DNA from 2 places in the Ectopseudomonas hydrolytica genome. Region 1 is predicted to be linked to the other one. Evidence: riboswitches for the same ligand, from Rfam matches in the RefSeq annotation. Region 1 holds a riboswitch; the other holds the start of a gene.
What was found. A riboswitch is a leader RNA that binds a small molecule or an ion and turns the genes downstream of it on or off. The one in region 1 is predicted to bind cobalamin.
Positions count from the first base shown of each region.

Region 2: linked by a shared signal. The riboswitch ahead of L1F06_RS21215 (TonB-dependent receptor domain-containing protein) and the one ahead of cobG (precorrin-3B synthase) in region 1 are both predicted to bind cobalamin.

Region 1 covers NZ_CP099397.1:5,245,587-5,254,075, forward strand. The annotation lists gene L1F06_RS24670 ((2Fe-2S) ferredoxin domain-containing protein) at 1-500, opposite strand, end outside; gene L1F06_RS24675 (cobalt-precorrin-6A reductase) at 671-1,390, opposite strand; gene cbiE (precorrin-6y C5,15-methyltransferase (decarboxylating) subunit CbiE) at 1,387-2,589, opposite strand; cobalamin riboswitch at 2,646-2,969, shown strand; gene cobG (precorrin-3B synthase) at 3,067-4,380, shown strand; gene L1F06_RS24690 (precorrin-8X methylmutase) at 4,373-4,999, shown strand; gene L1F06_RS24695 (precorrin-2 C(20)-methyltransferase) at 4,999-5,739, shown strand; gene cobJ (precorrin-3B C(17)-methyltransferase) at 5,895-7,544, shown strand; gene L1F06_RS24705 (GlxA family transcriptional regulator) at 7,616-8,489, opposite strand, start outside.
Region 2 covers NZ_CP099397.1:4,511,881-4,520,369, forward strand. The annotation lists gene L1F06_RS21200 (carboxyl transferase domain-containing protein) at 1-993, shown strand, start outside; gene L1F06_RS21205 (alpha/beta fold hydrolase) at 1,004-1,954, shown strand; gene dxs (1-deoxy-D-xylulose-5-phosphate synthase) at 2,037-3,932, shown strand; cobalamin riboswitch at 4,005-4,206, shown strand; gene L1F06_RS21215 (TonB-dependent receptor domain-containing protein) at 4,296-6,182, shown strand; gene L1F06_RS21220 (cobalamin-binding protein) at 6,249-7,043, opposite strand; gene L1F06_RS21225 (hypothetical protein) at 7,045-7,458, opposite strand; gene ribA (GTP cyclohydrolase II) at 7,455-8,075, opposite strand; gene L1F06_RS21235 (retropepsin-like aspartic protease family protein) at 8,187-8,489, opposite strand, start outside.

The DNA.
Region 1 (8,489 bases):
AGCTTGCCGGCGGCCTTGAGCCGCTGACGCAGGGTTTTCCACAGGCCCAGCGCGCCCTTGCGCGTGCAGCGCGGGCCGTTGCACAGCAGCAGGCGCTGCGCATGTGGTGGGATCTGCGACCAGGCGTGCTGCGCCGGCACCGGCGGCACGTCGCTGCAGGGCAGGTGCGCCTCACGACGCGCCAGCAGCGCAGCGAGGCCATCGAGCCAGGCATCCTCCAGCGCCGCGCAGACCACGAACACGCCCGCCCCATCGCCGCGCTCGGCGATGCGTTCGCGCAGCCAGTCACGGTGCGCAGCATCGGCGCGCGGCTCCAGATCCACCACCAGCAGCGGTCGCGGCGCCGCAGCGATGGCCTGCCAGCAGCCGTCCTGCTCGCTGTCATGCAGATGCGCCTCGCCCAGCAGTGCTTCGACGCGCCGCTGCAGACGCTCGGCCGAGGCACCACGACCAAGGCCGGGGCCGATGAACAGAACGCGGGCGTAGGGGGCTTGGCTCATGACGGTCTCCAGAACGGGCCGGCAGTCTAGCAGCGCGTCGTGGTCCGGAGGCAATCCGGCAGGTGCTAGAAGCCCCGGTGCGCGCGGCGCACCCTACGGAATCAGCGCAGGCGCAGCAAGCGTAGGGCGGGTGCAACCCGCCAGGCCGGCATTGGCGGGTTTCACCCGCCCTACAAGGACAGCGCCTCGTAGAGAGCGTCCAGCTCCTCGAACTGGCGCGTTACAGCCGGCAACTGCGGGCGGCGCAATAGCAGCACCGGCAGGCCCCGTTCGCGGGCGACCTGCAGCTTGGGCTCGGTGGAGGCGCTGCCGCTGTTCTTGCTTACCAGCACATCGCAGCGGATACGGGCGAACAGCGCACGTTCCTCGTCCAAAGAGAACGGCCCGCGCGCGCCGATGATCTCGGCACGCGGCGGCGCCGGTTCGGCCTGCAGGCAGCGCACCGTCCAGTGCTGGTGCTCGGGTATCTCGTGCAGATGCGCCAGCGGCTCGCGACCGGAGGTGAAGAACGGCCGCTGGAACGGCGTCAGCGCGCGGGTCAGTTCATCCCAGCCATCCACCTCGCGCCAGTCGTCGCCTGCGCCCGGCTGCCAGCCGGGGCGGCGCAGGGCCCAGCAGGGCACACCAGCAGTCTCGGCGGCGCGGGCGGCGTTATGGCTGATCTGCGCGGCATAGGGGTGGGTCAGATCCAGCAGCAGCTCGATGTCTTCTTCGGCGATAAAGGCCGCCAGGCCTTCGGCACCGCCAAAGCCGCCGACGCGCACGCGGCAGGCCAGGTCGTCCGGCACGCGGCCGAGGCCGGCCAGGCTGTAGACGGTATCCGGCCCGAGGCGGCGGGCCAGGCGCAGGGCCTCGGTAGTGCCGCCGAGCAGCAGAAGTCGCGCGCTCACGGCTTGCGCACCGCCAGCAGGGTGATCGGCAGCGCCGCGCGCCAGGTGTCGAACCCGCCCAGCGGCTGCGCCTGGGCCACGGTGAGCCGCAGCAGCTCGCCACCCTGCCGTTCGCGAAAGGCCACCAGCGCCGCCTCGCTCTGAATGGTCACGGCATTGGCCAGCAGGCGCCCGCCGGGCTTGAGTGCGGCCCAGCAATCATCCAGCACACCGGGCACGGTGACGCCGCCGCCGATGAAAATGGCATCCGGCGCTGGCAGCCCGATCAGGGCCTCGGGCGCATGCCCGGCGACCAGTTGCAGCCCGGGGACGCCGAGGGCATCGCGATTGTGGCGGATATGGGCCTGACGCCCTTCGTTGGCCTCGACGGCGATGGCGCGGCAGGCCGGGTGCGCGCGCATCCATTCGATGCCGATGGAGCCACAACCGGCGCCCACGTCCCACAGCAGCTCACCGGGCAGCGGCGCCAGGCGCGCCAGGGTCACCGCGCGCACGTCGCGCTTGGTCAGCTGGCCGTCGTGGCGGTAGGCCTCGTCAGGCAGACCACAGGTCGGTGGCAGCAGGTGTGCTCCGGCGTCGGCCAGGCATTCCACGGCCAGCAGGTTGAGGTCGGCGCCGCGCGGCAAGTCCCAGCTCGCGGCCAGGCCCTCGATGCGGCGCTCATCCGGCCCGCCAAGGTGTTCCAGCAGGGTCAGGCGACTGGCGCCAAAACCGCGTGCGCACAGGGCTTCGGCGACCTGCGCGGGCGTGTCACCATCGGCGCTCAACACCAGCAGGCGCATGCCGGGAAACAGCCGGGCGTTGAGCGTGGCGAGCGGCCGGCCGACCAAGGAGACCACATCAATCTCCTGCAGCGGCCAGCCCAGACGCGCAGCCGCCAGCGACACCGAGGACGGCGACGGCAGTACCTGCAGCTCATCGGCCGGCAGCTGGCGCGCCAGGCTGGCGCCGACGCCGTAGAACATCGGGTCGCCGCTGGCCAGCACGCACACCGCCTCGCCACGCCGCGCCAGCAGCGGTTCAAGGTTGAAGGGGCTGGGCCAGGTTTCCCGCTCGCCACCGATGCAGGGCGGCAGCAAGGCCAGCTGACGCGGCGCACCGACGATGCGTGTAGCCGCCAGCAGCGCGCGGCGCGCGGCCTTGCCCAGGCCGGGGTAGCCGTCTTCACCGATGCCGACCAGGGTCAACCAGGGTTTCATCTACCTTCCTCGCAAGTAGCCGACAGGGCGCGTGTCGCGACGCCGGGCAAAGCGGGCATAATACAGCCTTCGTCGGTGCCCCTTATAAAACGGGCCTAAGAGGGAACACGGTAAAACCGTGGCTGCCCCCGCAACTGTAAACAGCGAGTCCAATGCAATCGGCCACTGGGTGAAAGGCCGTTGAAAAACGTAGGCGAGGTAGGCAAGACAAGGCAAAAACGGCCGAAAAAGCGCAGTTTACGTGTTGTAAATGAGCATTTTGAGGCCGTTTTTAACGCCGTATTGCCAACGTAGGTAGTTTTTCAACGGCCTGTTAACCGGGAAGGCGCAGCGGATCATGACCTGTCAGCCAGGAGACCTGCCGACGAACGCTGGTCGCGAGTGCCAACATCGGGCGGGGTGTACCGATGCCATGGAATCCCCCTGTGGGCGGATTTCGCTGGTTCGGTCGCCGCGTCGTTAGCCACAGGTGACCGCTTGCACACCTCCATTCGCCCTTCCGCCTGTCCCGGCCTGCTGCGCATCGTCCCCGCGCTGGACGGTGGCATCTGCCGTATCAAGCTGCCCGGCGGCGTGCTGCGCAGCGCCCAGGCGCGCGCGATTGCCGAGGCGGCGCGGCATGGCGCAAGCGGCGTGCTGGAGCTGACCAACCGCAGCAACCTGCAGATCCGCGGCGTGCTGCCCGGCCAGGAAAACGCGCTGATCGACGCGCTGCTGAGCGCCGGCCTAGGCCCGCGCGTGGCCGCCGCCGACGATGTGCGCAACCTGCTGCTCAGCCCCGCCGCCGGCCTCGACCCGCACATGCGGATGGACGTGCGCCCACTGGCCGGCCAGTTGCTCGACCTGCTGCAGGACACCCCGGCGCTGCATGCCCTGTCGCCCAAGTTCGCCCTGCAACTCGATGGCGGCGAAGCCTTGGCCATGCGCGAACACCCCCACGACCTGTGGCTGGCGGCCGACGACGAACACCACTTGCTGCTGGGCCTGGCCGGCTGCCCTGGCGATGCGCCCGTCGCACGCGTCGAAGCGAGCCAGGCGCTCGAGCTGGTTCGCCAGCTGCTGCTGCTGTTCCTCGAACTGGCCACGCCCGAGCAGTCGCGCATGCGCCAGTTGCTGACGCAGATCCCGGCCAACGAACTGCTGCAACGCCTGCAGGCGCGCCTGGATTCTGCCCTGCAGCCGGCCCCGGCCACCTGGCAGCCCGCCGCCACCATCGAGCGCGCGCCGGCGGGGATTTATCCACAGGCGCAGAGCGGCCTGTGCATGGTCGCCGCTGGCGCCCAGCTGGGCCGGTTGCACGCCGAACAACTGACCACGCTGGCCGAGCTGAGCGAGCGCCATGGCGATGGCGAGCTGCGCCTGACGCCCTGGCAGGGTCTGCTGCTGGGCAACGTCCCCGAAGCCCGCGCCCGCGAACTGCTGGCTGAGCTGGACCAGCTGGGCCTGCTGACCCAGGCCGACGAGCCGCTGCTCGGCCTGGTCGCCTGCACCGGTTCGGCCGCCTGCGCCCGCGGCTTGGCCGACAGCAAGCACCACGCCCTGCACCTGGCCGAGCTGCTGCGCGCAAGCCGCGCCCGCCCTCAGGTGCACCTCAGCGCCTGCCCGCGCAGTTGCGCCAGCGCCCGCGTGCAGCCCTATACCCTGCTGGCCAGCACGCCCGATCACTACCAGCTCTACCAACGCACGCCCGAGGCACCCGGTTTCGGCCGTCTGCTGGCGCCGGCCATGACCATCGACGAGGCCGGCGCCTGGTTCGCCCGCCAACACCCCGCAGGAAAACCCGATGCTTGATTACATCCGCGACGGCCAGGAAATCTACCGCCGCTCCTTCGCCACCATCCGCGCCGAGGCCAACCTCGACGGCATCCCCGCCGACCTGGAGAAACTCGCCGTACGGGTGATCCACGCCTGCGGCATGGTCGACGTGGTGGAGGATCTGCGCTTCTCCGCCGGTGCCGGCGCGGCCGGTCGTGCGGCGCTGCTAGCTGGCGCGCCGATTCTCTGCGATGCGCGCATGGTCGCCGAGGGCATCACCCGCCCGCGCCTGCCGGCGAACAACCACGTGATCTGCACCCTGCATGACGCCGGTGTGCCGGAGCTGGCCCGCGAAGTCGGCAACACCCGCTCGGCGGTGGCCCTGGAGCACTGGCGCGAGCACCTGGAGGGCAGCGTGGTGGTGATCGGCAATGCCCCCACCGCGCTGTTCTACCTGCTGGAAATGCTCGACGCCGGCGCGCCCAAGCCGGCGCTGATCATCGGCATGCCGGTGGGCTTTATCGGCGCGGCGGAATCCAAGGATGCCCTGGCCGCAGACAGCCGCGGCGTGCCCTACGTGATCATCCGTGGCCGCCGTGGCGGCAGCGCCATGGCGGTGGCCGCGGTCAACGCCCTGGCCTCGGAGGTGGAATGATGGCTGGTCGTCTGCTCGGCCTCGGCGTCGGCCCCGGCGACCCCGAGCTGCTTACCCTCAAGGCCCTGCGTCTGCTCCAGTCGGCGCCGGTGGTGGCCTACTTCGTGGCCAAGGCCAAGCACAATGCCGGCCACGGCGGGAATGCCTTCGGCATCATCGAAAAGCACCTGGACGCCGCCCAACAGCGCCTGCCGCTGGTCTACCCGGTGACCACCGAGAAGCTCGCCCCGCCGCTGTCCTACGAGGATGTGATCGCCGACTTCTACGACACCTGCGCCGAGCAGATCGCCCGGCTGCTGGACGCGGGCCAGGACGTGGCGGTGATCTGCGAGGGCGACCCGTTCTTCTACGGCTCCTACATGTACCTGCACGATCGCCTGGCCGACCGCTACGAGGTGGAGGTGGTACCCGGCGTGTGCTCCATGCTCGGCTGCGCCTCGGTGCTCGGTACACCGCTGGTGTACCGCAACCAGAGCTTGAGCGTGCTCTCCGGCGTGCTGGCGGAAGACGAGCTGGAACAGCGCCTGCGCGACGCCGAGGCCGCCGTGGTGATGAAGCTCGGGCGCAACTTCGACAAGGTACGCCGCGTGCTGCGCAAGCTGGGCCTAGATGGCCGCGCCCATTACGTCGAGCGCGCCACCATGGCCAGTCAGAAGATCGTGCCGCTGGACGAGGTGGAGCCGATGGATTCGCCGTACTTCTCGATGATTCTGGTGCCCGGGCAGAAGTGGCGGGGATAACACCGCCAACGCTGTAGGAGCCGGCTTGCCGGCGATCCATTGCAGGCGCATCGCCCGCAAGCGGGCGCCTACGAAAAATACCTCGAAGCGCGTAGCCCGGATGCAATCCGGGAAACCCATTCCCCGGCTTGCATCCGGGCTACAGGATTTACCGCATGAACATCGTCATCCTCGGCGCCAGCGCGCTGGCCACTGCACAACGCCTCAAGGCGCTTTATCCACAGGCCGTGATCCATGGCCTGCGCGGCCGTGTCGATGTCGCAGAGCGCCATTACGACGACTTCGGTGACCACCTGCGCGCCCTGTATCGCGCCGGCCAGCCGCTGCTGGCGCTATGCGCCGCCGGCATCGTCATCCGCAGCCTGGCCGCGCTACTGGCGGAAAAGGGCACCGAGCCGCCGGTGCTGGCCCTGGCCGAGGACGGCAGCGCCGTGGTGCCGCTGCTCGGCGGCCTGGCCGGGGTCAATCGTCTGGCCCGCGAGATCGCCCCGCACCTGGGCGTGGCGCCGGCCATCACCACCAGCGGCGAACTACGCTTCGGCACCTGCCTGCTGGAGCCGCCGGCCGGCTATGCGCTGGCTGACCTGCAGCAGGGCAAGCGCTTCGTCAGCGATCTGCTCGGCGGCGAGAGCGTGCGCATCGAGGGCCAGGCGCCCTGGCTGGAGGCGGCGCAGCTGCCGGTGGATCAGACCGCGTCGCGGGTGATCCATATCACCGCCGAGCAACGCCCACCGAGGGCCGACGAACTGCTGATCCACCCGCGCGTCGCTGCCGCGCTGATCGAACGCCCCGGCGCCGACCTGGCCACCCGCCTGCAGCAGGCGCTGAGCGCCGCCAAGCTGGCGCCGCAGGCACTGGCCTGCCTGCTTGCGGACAAAGGCTGGATGGCCAATGCCGAGCTGCACGCGGCCGCAAGGGAGCTCAGGCTACCGCTGCGTTTTATCCACAGCGCCTCCCAGCTGCCTGCCGAATGCCACCGGGGCGACGGCCTGCGCCTGCTGCTGGGCGAACAACCACTGGATATCGAGCGCTTCGGTCAGCGCCGCGGCCGTCTTAGCGTGGTCGGCCTCGGCCCCGGCGCAGCCGAGCATATGACCCCGGCCGTGCGCCGTGCCCTGGACGAGGCCGAAGATCTGCTCGGCTACGACACCTACGTGAAGATGGCCGGCCCGCTGCGCGCCGATCAATGCGTGCACCCCAGCGACAACCGCGAGGAACTGCAGCGCGCCGCCCATGCCTTCGAACTGGCCGCCACGGGCCGCCGCGTGGTGATGATCTCCTCCGGCGACCCCGGCGTATTCGCCATGGCTGCTGCCGTGATGGAAGCGCTGGAAAGCCCGCAGAGCGAGGCCTGGCACGGCGTCGAACTGGAGGTGCTGCCGGGCGTCTCCGCCGCCCTGGCCACCGCCGCCAAGGCCGGCGCGCCGCTGGGCCACGACTTCTGCCTGATCTCCCTGTCCGACAACCTCAAGCCCTGGGCGGTTATCGAAAAACGCCTGCAGCATGCCGCCATCGCCGATCTGGCCATGGCCTTCTACAACCCGATCTCCAAGGCCCGCCCCTGGCAACTCGGCCGCGCCCTGGAGCTGCTGCGCCAGCATCGCGAACCGCAGACCCTGGTGGTGCTGGGGCGCGATATCGGCCGCCCGGCCGAAGCCCTGCGCACCCTCACCCTCGGCGAGCTGACCCCGGAGCTGGTCGATATGCGCACCCTGGTGATCATCGGCTCCAGCCAGACCCGCCGCTTCCCCCGCGCCGATGGTGGCGAGTGGGTGTATACGCCGCGCAGTTATCCACAGGATTGATGGGTGCGCACGGCCTAGGCGGCCCTGCGACACCCTGCGCCGACCCGTAGGGTGCGCTGTGCGCACCAGATCTATCCGGCGTCGACCCCCTGCATACCACGCTGCCGCCGAAAGGCCCCCGGCGCCACGCCGAAGCGCTGACGAAACAGCTTGCCCAGATGGCTGGCATCACTGACGCCGATCTCGTCGGCAAGCTGCGCCAGGCTGTGGCTGGAATTGAGCAGGCGCCAGCGCACATGCTGCAGGCGCAGCTCGTTCCAGTATTCGCGCGCACTCATGCCCTGGCTGGCATGGAACAGGCGGTCGAGCTGACGCCGGCTGATGCCGACGCTGGCCGCCAGTTGCTCGATGCCGTCGGCGCTGGCCAGGCCATGACGCATCAGGGCGATGGCGCGATCGACATGACGTTCGCCGCTCGGCGCCACCTGCAGTGAACGCAGCGCGTGCTGGCCGCTGCGCGTCTCGTCCACCAGCATATCGGCCAGGCCCTTGAGCGCGCGGGCCCGACCACTGCCCTGGGCCAGCAGTTCCACCGCCAGGTCGATGGCCGCCGCGCCGCCGGCGCAGGAGATTCGCTCGCCATCGAGGCAATACAGGCGTTCGCGGGCGAGGCGCACATGCGCAAAGCTGGCGCGGAACTCCGCCTCATGCCGCCAGTGCACCGCAACCCTGTGCCCGTCGAGCAGGCCGCAGGCGGCCAGCAGGAAGCTGGCATTGTCGATCGCCACCAGCTTGACCCCGGCGCGCGCGGCGCGGCGCAGCAGCGGCTGGTAAGCCGGCGCCAGCGCCGCGGTGGCCTGCGCGTTGCGCCCACCGAACAGCACCAGGTAGTCGTAGTCGGCCAGATCGAGTTCCTCTGGCGTGGCCTCGATGCGCAGCGCCGCGCCACTGCTGGACAGCACATGCCCCGGCTGCAGGCCGAGGATGGTCCAGGCGCAGTAGCGC
Region 2 (8,489 bases), 730 kb from region 1:
TGCTGCGACGTGATCATCGCCACCCGCAATGCCAGCATCGGTATGGCCGGCCCGGCGATGATCGAAGGCGGCGGCCTGGGCAGTTTCACCCCCGAGCAGGTTGGCCCGACCAGCGTGCAGGGCCCCAACGGGGTGATCGACGTGCTGGTCGAAGACGAGGCCGCAGCGGTCGCCGTGGCCAAGCAGTACCTGAGCTATTTCCAGGGCCCGGTAAGCGACTGGCAGTGCAGCGATCCTCGCGAGCTGCGCCAGGTGATCCCGGAAAACCGCCTGCGCGTGTACGACATCCGCCAGGTGATCGAGCTGCTGGCCGACGAGGGCAGCGTGCTGGAGCTGCGCCGCCAGTTCGCCCCCGGCCTGATCACCGCGCTGATCCGCATCGAGGGCAAGCCCTTCGGCCTGATCGCCAACAACCCCGCGCACCTGGGTGGCGCCATCGATGCCGTGGCCGGCGACAAGGCCGCGCGCTTTCTACAACTGTGCGAGGCCCATGATCTGCCCATCGTATCGCTATGCGACACCCCCGGCTTCATGGTCGGGCCGGAGGCGGAGAAACAGGCCACGGTGCGCCACGTCTCGCGCCTGTTCGTCACCGCCGCCAGCCTCACGGTGCCCTTCTTCACCCTGGTGCTGCGCAAGGGCTACGGCCTCGGCGCCCAGGCCATGGCCGCCGGCAGCTTCCACTCGCCGCTGTTCACCGCCGCCTGGCCCAGTGGCGAATTCGGCGCCATGGGCCTGGAAGGCGCGGTGCGCCTGGGCTTCGCCAAGGAGCTGGCGGCCCAGCCGGACGAGGCCGCGCGCCAGGCGCTGTTCGACAAGCTGGTGGCCAAGGCCTATGACAACGGCAAGGCGCTGAACATGGCCAGCTATCTGGAGATCGACGCCGTGATCGACCCGGCCGACAGCCGCGCCTGGCTGCTGCGCGGTCTCAATGCGGCGCCGCGCCCGCCGCGGCGTGATGGCAAGAAACGGCCCTTTATCGACACCTGGTAAGGACATCTCCATGCATATCGATCACCGCCTGCTCGCCGTCAATGGCATCGAACTCAGCCTGTACAGCACCGGCCCCGAGCACGGCAAGCCGGTGTGGCTGCTGCATGGCTTTCCCGAATGCTGGTACGCCTGGCATCCGCAGATCGAGGCGCTGGCCGCCACCGGCTACCGCGTGTTCGCCCCGGAGATGCGCGGCTACGGCGCCAGCAGCGCGCCGGCCGATCCGGCGGCCTATGAGCTGCTCACCCTGTGCGGCGATATCCAGGCGGCGATGGACCTGCTCGGCCAGCACGAGGTGGCGGTGGTCGGCCACGACTGGGGCGCGCCGGTGGCCTGGCATTTGGCGCTGCTGGAGCCCGAGCGGGTCAAGGCGCTCGGCGCGCTGTCGGTGCCCTTCGGCGGGCGGCCGAAACGCCCGGCCATCGAGCTGATGCGCGAGGCGTATGCCGGGCGCTTCCATTACATCCTGTATTTCCAGGAACCGGGGCTGGCCGAGGCCGAGCTGGACGAAGACATCGCCCGCAGCCTGCGCCTGCTGCTCGGCGGCCTGGGCGATGCCCTGCTGGCGACAGACAAGCCGGCCGACGCGCGGCTGTTCGACGGCATGCCGGAGGATCTGCCACTGCCGCCCTGGTGCAACGACGCGACGTTCGCCCACTACCGGCGCACCTTCGAGCGCCACGGCTTTCGCGGCGCGCTGAACTGGTACCGAAATTTCGAGCACAACTGGCAGCGTACCGAGCACCTGGCCGAACTGCAGGTAACGCAGCCGACGCTGTTCCTGCTCGGGGAAAACGACCCGATCGGTCGTTTCGAGGCGCCGACGCTCAAGCGCATGGCCGACAAGGTGCCGCGTCTGGAACGCCAAGACCTGCCTGGCGCCGGCCACTGGCTGCAGGGCGAATGCGCCGAACGGGTCAATGCCCTGCTGCTGGAGTTTCTCGCACGAAACTACCGGTAACGGCGTCGTGGACACCGGATTGGGCTGTTTTCCTGGCATCAGGTAAACTGCCGCATCTTTTACGCCTATAACGATTCGCCTGATGCCGACCACTTTCCACGAGATCCCCCGCGAGCGCCCGTTGACGCCGCTGCTCGACAGCGCCAACACGCCCGACGAACTGCGCCGCCTGGCCGAAGCGGACCTGGAAACCCTCGCCGATGAACTGCGCCAGTACCTGCTCTACAGCGTCGGCCAGAGCGGCGGGCACTTCGGTGCCGGCCTCGGCGTCATCGAGCTGACCATCGCCCTGCACTACGTCTTCGACACCCCCGATGACCGCCTGGTGTGGGACGTCGGCCATCAGGCCTACCCGCACAAGATCCTCACCGGCCGTCGCGAGCGCATGGGCAGCCTGCGCCAGAAGGACGGCCTGGCCGCCTTCCCGCGCCGTAGCGAGAGCGAGTACGACACCTTCGGCGTCGGTCACTCCAGCACCAGCATCAGCGCCGCCCTGGGCATGGCCATCGCCGCTCGCCTGAAGGGCGAGAAGCGCAAGAGCGTGGCGGTGATCGGTGACGGCGCGCTGACCGCCGGCATGGCCTTCGAGGCGCTCAACCACGCCACCGACGTCGGCGCCAACATGCTGGTGATCCTCAACGACAACGACATGTCGATCTCCAAGAACGTCGGCGGCCTGTCCAACTACCTGGCCAAGATCATCTCCAGCCGCACCTACGCCAGCATGCGCGAGGGCAGCAAGAAGATCCTCTCGCGCCTGCCCGGCGCCTGGGAAATCGCACGCAAGGTCGAGGAACACGCCAAGGGCATGCTGGTACCCGGCACCCTGTTCGAGGAACTGGGCTGGAACTACGTCGGCCCCATCGACGGCCACGACCTGCCCACCCTGCTTGCGACATTACGCAATATGCGCGACCTGGACGGCCCGCAGTTCCTCCATGTGGTGACCAAGAAGGGCAAGGGCTTCGCCCCGGCCGAAGCCGACCCCATCGGCTATCACGCCATCACCAAGCTCGAGCCAGTCACCCCCAGCGCGGTGCCCAGGAAACCGAGCGGCCCGAAATACTCCAACGTGTTCGGTCAGTGGCTGTGCGACATGGCCGCGGCAGATCAGCGCCTGGTCGGCATCACCCCGGCGATGAAGGAAGGCTCGGATCTGGTGGCCTTCGCCGAGCGCTTCCCCGAGCGCTACTTCGACGTCGCCATCGCCGAGCAGCACGCCGTGACCCTGGCCGCCGGCATGGCCTGCGACGGCGTCAAGCCGGTGGTGGCGATCTATTCCACCTTCCTCCAGCGCGCCTATGACCAGCTGATCCACGACGTCGCGGTGCAGAATCTCGATGTGCTGTTCGCCATCGACCGCGCCGGTCTGGTCGGCGAAGACGGCCCGACCCATGCCGGCAGCTTCGATATCTCCTACCTGCGCTGCATCCCCGGCATGCTGGTGATGACCCCCAGCGACGAGAACGAACTGCGCCGCATGCTCACCACCGGCTACCTGTTCGATGGCCCGGCCGCGGTGCGCTACCCGCGCGGCAGCGGCCCCAATGCGCCGCTCGACGCCGGGCTGGAGCCGCTAGAGATCGGCAAGGCCATAGTGCGACGCCAGGGCAAGGGCGCAGCCCTGCTGGTATTCGGCGTGCAACTGGCCGAAGCGCTGCAGGTCGGCGAAGCGCTGAACGCCACCGTGGTCGACATGCGCTTCGTCAAACCATTGGACGAGGCCCTGCTGCGCGAGCTGGCCGGCAGCCACGAGCTGCTGGTGACCATCGAAGAGAACGCCGTCATGGGCGGGGCCGGCAGCGCGGTCAGCGAGTTCCTCGCCGCGCAGAACATCATCAAGCCGCTGCTGCATCTGGGCCTGCCCGATTACTACGTCGAGCACGCCAAGCCGGCGCAGATGCTCGCAGAATGCGGCCTTGATCAGGCCGGCATCGAACGCGCGGTGCGCGAACGCCTCGACCAGCTGCGGGCCTGAGCATGAGCTCCGCTCATCGCCGAATGAGCGGGCCTTGCTTGTCATTCATACTCGCGCGCACTAAGGTGCGCGCCATTCATGTTCCGCCAGGGTGCGCTGCTGACGCGGCGTGAAACGGGAAGTCGGTGCGCCCATCCAGGCAATCCCGACGCTGCCCCCGCAACGGTAATCGACGGCAGGCCACAGCCTGCACCTTGTCCACGGCCACTGGGTATTCCCGGGAAGGCGGACCGGGGTCGTGAGCCCGGAGACCGGCCCCGGCGGTGCGACTGGTGTTGCGGAGGGCCGCACCGTCAAGCGCCGCCCTGCGCGCTTGCCCCCTGCCCTCCTCGAATGTCTGCCGACCTTTGAGGAATCACAAGAATGAAACTGTCCCGTCTGGCTCTGGCCATTGCCGTTCTGCCCGGCTTCGCCCTGGCTGCCGAACCCTATACCGCCGAGCCGCTGGTGATCACCTCCGGCCGCCAGGCCGAGCCGCTGCGCCAGGCCACTGCTGCCACTACAGTGTTCGAGCGGACGGATATCGAGCGTTTGCAGGCCAGCAGCGTGCCCGATCTGCTCAGCCGCGTACCCGGCGTATCCATCGTGCAGAATGGCGGCCGTGGCAGCCTGACCAGCCTGTTTCTGCGTGGTGCCAACGCCAACCAGACCCTGGTACTGATCGACGGCGTGCGCCTGAACGCCGCCGCAAGCGGTCTGGCCCGCCTGGAATTCCTCAGCCCCGAGCAGATCGAGCGCATCGAGGTGGTACGCGGCCCACGTTCGGCGTTATACGGCGCCGACGCCATCGGCGGGGTTATCCAGATTTTCACCCGCCAGGGCGAAGCCGGTCTGCAGCCGCGGCTGCGCCTGGCCGCCGGCAGTCAGCAGAGTTTCGAACGCAGCCTGGGTCTGTCCGGCGGCGATCAGCACACCCGCTTCGATCTCGGCGCCAGTCTGGCCGAACGTGCCGGCTTCGACCGCTCGCAGGATGCCCGTGGCAACGACGGCGACCACGACGGTCTGCGCCGCAAGTCATTCAATCTGAGCCTGGAACATCGCTTCAGCGAGCGCCTCAAGGGCGGCCTAAGCCTGGTAGACCAGCGCGGCGAGAGCGAATACGACGATCTGTTCAGCTTCGCGCCGGGCAACCCCAGCGAGCGCTTCAGCGTTTCCACTGCTGCTGCGCATCTCGAAGCGCAGCTCGCCGAGCGCTGGAGCAGCCGCCTGGAACTCGGCCATAGCGAGGACAAGAGCGACAACCGCGACCCGCTGAACGCCGACAATAACTACAGCTTCAACACCTACCGCGACAGCGCCGCCTGGCTCAATACCTTGCGTCTGGACGAGGCCAACCAGCTGCTGCTGGGCCTCGACTGGTTCGAGGACCGTTTGAGCACGGACAGCGACTTCAGCCAGAGCGAGCGCTGGAATCAAGCCGCCTTCGTCCAGCACCGCCATCGCGGCGACGGTTTCGCTACCGAGCTGGGCCTACGCCACGACAAGAACGAGCAATTCGGCAGCGAGAACACCTGGAACGCGGCACTGAGCCTGGACTTGGCCGAACGACTGGAACTACTGCTGAGCTATGGCGAGGGTTTTCACGCCCCCACCTTCAACGATCTGTACTACCCCACCAGCGCCTTCTATGGCGGCAATCCGAACCTCGCGCCCGAGCGCTCGAAAACCTACGAGGCGCAATTGCGCGGCGATCACCTGAGTACCCGCTGGAGCGTGTCGGCCTACCGCACCGAGGTCGAAGACCTGATCACCGTGGTCAGCGACCCGGTAACCTTCTTCAGCACGCCGATGAACGTCAACCAGGCGCGCCTGCAAGGCTTGGAACTGAGCCTGGAACGCGAGGTGCTGGGCTGGCAGGCCGTACTCGGCGCCAGTCTGCTCGACCCACGCGATCGCGACAGCGGCCATACCCTGCCGCGCCGCGCCAAACGCAGCCTGAGCCTGGACCTGGATCGCCAGTTCGGCGCCTTCGCCGCTGGCATCACCTGGCAGGCCTTCTCCGGTCGCTATGACGACGCCGCCAACACTCGAGAGATCGCCGGCTACGGTTTGCTCGGTGCGCGTGCGAGCTGGCGGATGAGCGATGAGCTGCTGTGGCAAATCAAGGTCGACAACATCTTGGACAAGGACTATTCCCAAGCTCTGTATAGCCGACCGAACGATCCGTTCTTCAGCAGCGTGAACTATTACGGCTATCGCGAAGAAGGCCGCAGCGCCCTGCTCTCTCTGAGCTGGACACCGCAACTTTGACCTCGGTGCGCACGGCGCACCCTACGGCGCTCGTAGGGTGCGCCGTGCGCACCAAGCAAACTGCGGCTAACGCGCCGCCGCCATCAGCTCGCATAGCTGTTCGATGGCCCCCAGCATCTGCCGGCTGGGCCGCTCAAGGCCCTTGTCCGGCACGGCCCAGACCTGGCCCTGGCGCACCGCATGCAGCTGCGGCCAGGCCTGCCAGGCGCTCAGCTCGGCATGGCTGCCACCGAGAATCACGTCCGGATTGCGCGCCAGCACCGCCTCCACGCTGACCTGCGGTGCCGGTTGCGGCAGATCGGCAAACAGATTACGCCCGCCGCATACGGCCAACGCATCGCCGATCAGCTGTGCGCCGCCGATGGTGTACAGCGGCTGGTGCCAGATCTGATAGAAAACGCTCAGGGGCTGATCGCGCCGGTAGCGCTGGCGCAGCGCGTCCAGTTCGGCGCGGAATTCCGCCGCCAGCCGCTCGCCCTGCTCGCTGCGGCCGATTCGCCGGGCGATGCTGACGAAGGCATCGCCCAACTGGTCGAGCCGCTGTGGCTCGACCACCAGCAAGGGGATGCCCAGACGCTGCAGTTGCGCCCGCTGCGCCGGCGGCACGCTGCCCGGGGCGATCAGGATCAGATCGGGCGCCAGCTGCAGCAGGCGCTCGAACTCCAGCTGGCCGTAGCGGCCGACGGTGGGCAGATGGGCCAGGGCGGCGGGGCGCTCGTCGCCTTCGAGCACACCGACCAGCAGGTCGGCGGCATCCAGATCGAGCATGATTTCGCTGAGCGAGGGCGCCAGGCTGACCACCCGTGGTGCGGCCGCCAGGGGCAGCGCCAGCAGACACAGGGCCAGCAGCAGTGCACGCATGTCAGCCGAGTTGGCGGGGAATGCGGTAGAGGCTGTGCAGCACGATGGACGACAACGCCAGCAGCACCAGCGGTACCGCCTCGAGCCCGGCCAGCACCGCCAGGGCGGCGATCCAGGCCGGCAGCGCCGCGCCGAGCAGGGCACGCAGGCGCACGCGATCCAGTTCCAGCCAGGCGGCCGGCTCTGCGTCGCTGTCGAGGGCCTTCTCGGTGGCGATCAGGGCGCGCTTGTAGGCAGAAAACAGCGGCAGGCTGACGAACATCGAAGCCAGGCCGGCGATGAACAGCGGCATGGTCAGCACCGTGGTGCCACCGCCGCCGAACAGCAGGTTGAAGACGAACACAGGGGCCAGGGCCACGCCCAGCTGGCGCCACCAGGCCAGCGCCAGGCGCCGCTTCACCTGGCCTCGGGTCACAGGCTTTCCTCGGTCTCGCCCTGATGCTGGTTGCCCAGCATATGGCCGAGCTTGCCGGCCTTGGTGGCGAGGTAGCGCTTGTTGTAGGGATTGTGCGCGATCTGCAGCGGCACGCGATGGTCCACGGCGATGCCCATTTCGCCCAGCGCCCTGACCTTGCGCGGGTTGTTGGTCATCAGCTTGAGGCTCTTGATGCCCAGGTGCTCGAGCATCGGCAGGCAGATGGCGTAGTCGCGCTGGTCGGCGCCGAAGCCCAGGCGCTCGTTGGCCTCCACGGTATCGGCGCCGCCGTCCTGCAGCTCGTAGGCGCGGATCTTGTTCAGCAGACCGATGCCGCGGCCTTCCTGGCGCAGGTAGAGCAGCACGCCGCGGCCTTCGCTGGCGATGGCCTGCAATGCCGCCTGCAGCTGGGCACCACAGTCGCAACGCAGGCTGAACAGGGCGTCGCCGGTCAGGCATTCGGAGTGCAGACGGCCCAGCACGGGCGCGCCGTCGGCCACATCGCCGAAGGTCAGGGCAACGTGTTCCTTGCCGGTGGCCTCGTCGAGGAAACCGTGCATGGTGAACACGCCGAAGGGCGTAGGCAGTTGGGAGGCGGCGACGAACACGACGGACACCGGATGCTCCTGGCAATGAGTACGAAACAGGGGCGGCATTGTATCAGCAGGCCCAGCCGCCGGGTCAGTCAGAATTGCCGATCATCAGTATCGAAACGGTCAATGCCGGCGCTAGAGTTTGGACTCGAGCACCAGCATCCCCTGTTCCTCGCGCCAGCCGACCCGTCCCAGGAAGCTCATGCCCAGCAGCGCCTCGTGCGGCGCGTTGCCTTCCAGCACCACGGCCTCGACGCCGAGCACCTCCAGGTCGCCGACCTTGACCCGATCGAGCACGACCCGCCAGCCACGCGCGACGCCACTGGCGGTATTGACCTGCAGGGGCCGGCCACTGACCCGGTAATCGATGCCCAGGCGCCGGGCATGCGCATCGTTGAGCGCCACCGAGGTGGCGCCGGTGTCCACCAGAAACTGCAC